2 regions of the Pseudomonas sp. AMR01 genome follow, and region 2 is predicted to be linked to the other one. Evidence: predicted binding sites of a transcription regulator. Region 2 holds the regulator's gene; the other holds the start of a gene.
What was found. Region 2 encodes sigma-54, which starts transcription at its own class of promoters, with help from an activator protein. Its sites were predicted from a motif close to ANTGGCATNNANNTTGCTNT; they were not measured.
Positions count from the first base shown of each region.

Region 1: the regulator sigma-54 is predicted to act here: its motif matches at 1,425-1,444, upstream of glnK (P-II family nitrogen regulator).

Region 1 is NZ_JAUTYR010000003.1:22,469-24,671, forward strand. Features, by position in the region: gene Q7C20_RS03645 (ammonium transporter) at 1-842, opposite strand, end outside; gene glnK (P-II family nitrogen regulator) at 878-1,216, opposite strand; gene Q7C20_RS03655 (accessory factor UbiK family protein) at 1,640-1,903, shown strand.
Region 2 is NZ_JAUTYR010000004.1:224,773-226,975, forward strand. Features, by position in the region: gene hpf (ribosome hibernation-promoting factor, HPF/YfiA family) at 1-9, opposite strand, end outside; gene Q7C20_RS06180 (RNA polymerase factor sigma-54) at 228-1,721, opposite strand; gene lptB (LPS export ABC transporter ATP-binding protein) at 1,907-2,203, opposite strand, start outside.

The sequences.
Region 1 (2,203 bases), on a different contig from region 2:
GCAGCGGTAGCGATCTGAGTGACGAGCATCGCCATGCCGGCAGTGCCGTTGGCCGCAGCAGCGGAGCCAGCGTTGAAGCCGAACCAGCCAACCCACAGCATCGCGGCGCCGATCAGGGTGTAACCCAGGTTGTGCGGTGCCATTGGGGTGGTCGGGAAGCCTTTACGCTTGCCGAGTACCAGGCACGCCACCAGGCCAGCCACACCAGCGTTGATGTGCACCACGGTGCCGCCAGCGAAGTCCAGCACGCCCCAGTCGCCCAGCAACGAACCCGGACCGCCCCACACCATGTGGGCAATCGGTGCGTAAACCAGGGTGAACCAGATGCCCATGAAGATCAGCATCGCGGAGAACTTCATACGCTCGGCGAAAGCACCGACGATCAGCGCCGGAGTGATGATCGCGAAGGTCATCTGGAAGGTGATGAATACCGACTCAGGAAACAACGCCGCCGGGCCGGTGATGCTGGCCGGGGTCACACCCGAGAGGAACAGTTTGGACAAGCCACCCACAAACGAGTTGAGGTTGACCACGCCTGCTTCCATACCGGTCGTGTCGAATGCCAGGCTATAGCCGTACACGAACCACAGAATGGAGATCAGGCCAGTGATGGCGAAGCACTGCATCATCACCGACAGAATGTTTTTGGAGCGAACCATGCCGCCGTAGAACAGCGCCAGGCCCGGAATAGTCATGAACAGCACCAGCGCGGTGGATGTGAGCATCCATGCCGTGTCGCCGGAATTGAGGACTGGAGCTGGGACTGGGTCCGCCGCCAATGCCAGGGCCGGCATTACGAGGGACAACAGGGCTCCTAGCCCTGCGAATTTACGCAGAGTCATATTGTTTTCTCCTGGGGCGTTGGGGGTTTGGCGGCTTAGATTGCGTCGGTATCGGTTTCGCCGGTACGGATGCGAATAGCCTGTTCCAGATTAACCACGAAGATCTTGCCGTCACCGATCTTGCCGGTGTTGGCCGCCTTGGTTATCGCCTCGATAACCCGGTCAAGATCCTTGTCGTCAATGGCGACATCAATCTTCACCTTTGGCAGAAAATCGACCACGTATTCCGCGCCGCGATACAGCTCGGTGTGACCCTTCTGCCGACCGAAGCCTTTGACCTCAGTAACGGTAATGCCCTGCACGCCGATCTCGGACAACGACTCGCGTACATCGTCCAACTTGAACGGCTTGATGATGGCAGTGACTAGCTTCATGAAAACTCTCTCCCGAATTGGTGGACTTGCCCCAGGAAAACAAACCCGTCTCAAGTCTAAGCGCAGTGCCTGGCTTTGTAACGCGTCGTCGCCTCGGCATTTGCCGTTGCGACACCAGCGAACCACTGGTGACTAAACCTGTACCCCTGATCCGTCGGCGCACTGCATTCGTCACAGCGACTGCATCAGTGCATGGGTCATGATCGTCTAAGCAGAAACCTTGCCAGCTCCATAAAAATCACTGAAATCAGTCCGTTGCCCACTTAAGCCCACCTTCGGGGCTTTTCGGCAGCACCAATGCGCACCTAAACAGTGCGCGACTGCCCGGCCCGCTGCGCGAAAAGCGTGCGCCGCCGGCCATGAAAAAGACTATAGACGGTGCGTGATACACTGCCCGCCAACAGTTTTTCCGGAATATTTCCCATGCTCGCGCCCAAAGACCTCCTCGACGCCCTGAGCGGCCACGCCTCTCGCCTGTTCAGCGGCGAAACCCCGCTGCCCCGCAATGAAATCGAAAGCCAGTTCAAGGCGCTGCTGCAAAGCGGCTTCAGCAAGCTCGATCTCGTGAGCCGGGAAGAGTTTGATAGCCAGATGGTGGTGTTGGCGCGCACGCGTGCACGGCTGGAGAGTCTGGAAGCGAAAGTCGCCGAGCTGGAAGCGCGATTGACGCCGACCTCGGCTGAGTAAACGGATCTCTTGGAACTGATGGGAAGGCTGCAATGGTCTTCCAACTATCCTCATCCAGCGCACGCCTTCAGGAACCTTCCTACGACGTGCGATAATGTTTTCCGATAGCATCGCAATGCCCTATCTCTTTAGGCTGCTCGCTGCTGAACATTCAGCGCTGGGTTTGGCGACCCGGAAAGCTTGCGACGCAAAGCGTTCACAATCCGATATCGGGCATACCCCGACTCGTTTTATGGCGGCTGTGTGTGGGAGACCTCAGGGTCTGCCGGTATTCGCTTGCACCGGCTCGCCAACCCGCAC
Region 2 (2,203 bases):
GACTTGCATACAGCTTCTCCTTCGTTGCCAGTGCATAACGCGACAGGCGAAAGCGCCTGCCACTGGAATGCATTCCAAAACTGCCTTCGCGTCGATCATGCTGCGTCAAAAACAGGCTCGGAATGCTCATTTAGGAGCCTGAACTGCGCTTCCTCGCCTGTTTTTGCCTTGCCTGATCGCCGCTCGGCGAGTTTTATAACGCATTCCGGAACGCTATGGCCCGCCCGTCACATCAAACGCTTACGCTCGCTGGAAGGCGCGATCCCGAGGGACTCGCGGTACTTGGCGACGGTTCGACGGGCGACCTGAATGCCTTGTGCCTCCAGTAAACCAGCGATCTTACTGTCACTCAATGGCTTTTTCTGATTTTCCGCGGCAACCAGTTTTTTGATGATCGCGCGGATCGCCGTGGACGAGCATTCGCCGCCTTCGGAGGTGCTGACGTGGCTGGAGAAAAAGTATTTCAACTCATAAATACCGCGCGGGGTATGCATGAATTTCTGGGTGGTTACCCGGGAAATCGTCGATTCGTGCATGCCCACCGCTTCGGCGATGTCGTGCAGAACGAGCGGCTTCATCGCTTCGTCGCCATATTCCAGGAAGCCGCGCTGATGCTCGACGATCTGGGTAGCCACTTTCATCAATGTTTCGTTACGGCTTTGCAGGCTCTTGATGAACCAGCGCGCCTCCTGCAACTGGTTGCGCATGAAAGTGTTGTCGGCGCTGGTGTCGGCGCGGCGCACAAAACCTGCGTATTGCGGGTTGACCCGCAGGCGCGGCACCGATTCCTGATTCAGCTCCACCAGCCAGCGTTCGTTGTGCTTGCGCACGATCACATCAGGGACGACGTATTCGGCTTCGCTGGACTCAATCTGCGAGCCTGGGCGTGGGTTCAGGCTTTGTACCAGCTCGATAACCTGGCGCAGGTCATCTTCCTTGAGCTTCATGCGGCGCATCAACTGGCTGTAGTCACGGCTGCCCAGCAGGTCGATGTAGTCGGTAACCAGGCGCTGAGCTTCGCTGAGCCACCGCGTCTTGGCCGGCAGTTGGCGCAATTGCAGCAACAGGCACTCGCTGAGGGTGCGCGCGCCAATACCGGCGGGCTCAAATTGCTGGATGCGGTGCAGGACAGCTTCGATTTCGTCCAGCTCGATATCCAGTTCCGGGTCGAATGCCTCAAGAATTTCCTCAAGGGTTTCGTCCAGGTAACCCTGATTATTGATGCAGTCGATCAGGGTGACAGCGATCAGGCGATCAGTGTCCGACATCGGTGCCAGGTTCAGTTGCCACAACAAGTGGCTTTGTAGGCTCTCTCCGGCAGACGTACGGGTGGTGAAGTCCCACTCGTCATCATCATTGCTGGGCAGGCTGCTGGCGCTGGTCTGGTAAACGTCTTCCCACGCGGTGTCCACGGGAAGCTCGTTGGGAATGCGTTCGTTCCATTCGCCTTCCTCAAGGTTGTCCACCGTAGGGGCGGTTTCCTGGTAGGAGGGTTCCTGCACGTCGGGATTGGGTTTTTGCTCGATGTTGTCGGCCAGCGGGTCTGCATTATCGAAGTCGTCGCCTTCTTCCTGGCGTTCGAGCATCGGATTGGATTCCAAGGCCTCCTGGATTTCCTGTTGCAGGTCCAGGGTCGACAATTGGAGCAGGCGGATGGCCTGTTGCAGCTGCGGTGTCATCGTCAGCTGCTGGCCCATTCTCAGGACTAGCGATGGTTTCATGGCAGGGGCTTAACACCTTATTCGCCGGCGCAATGCGCCATCCACGACAGGGCGCGTGAGCGCCAAACATAAGCAAATTATATGCCTGATATCGGGTGCTTTGCCTAGAGCGCGGTAACAATAAAAAAACCGAGGTTTTTATTGACTCCCGCGCACTCCGGCAAACAACCGCAACACCACACTGCTTACAGGCGGAACTCGTGGCCCAGGTACACTTCCTTGACCAGTTCGTTGGCCAGGATAGTCGCGGAATCGCCTTCGGCGATCAGCTGGCCATCGTTGACGATGTAAGCCGTTTCACAGATATCGAGCGTCTCACGGACGTTGTGGTCAGTGATCAACACGCCGATGCCCTTGGCCTTGAGGTGATGGATGATCTGCTTGATGTCGCCGACCGAGATAGGGTCGACGCCGGCAAACGGTTCGTCCAGCAGGATGAACTTGGGTGCGGTGGCCAGGGCGCGGGCGATTTCCACACGGCG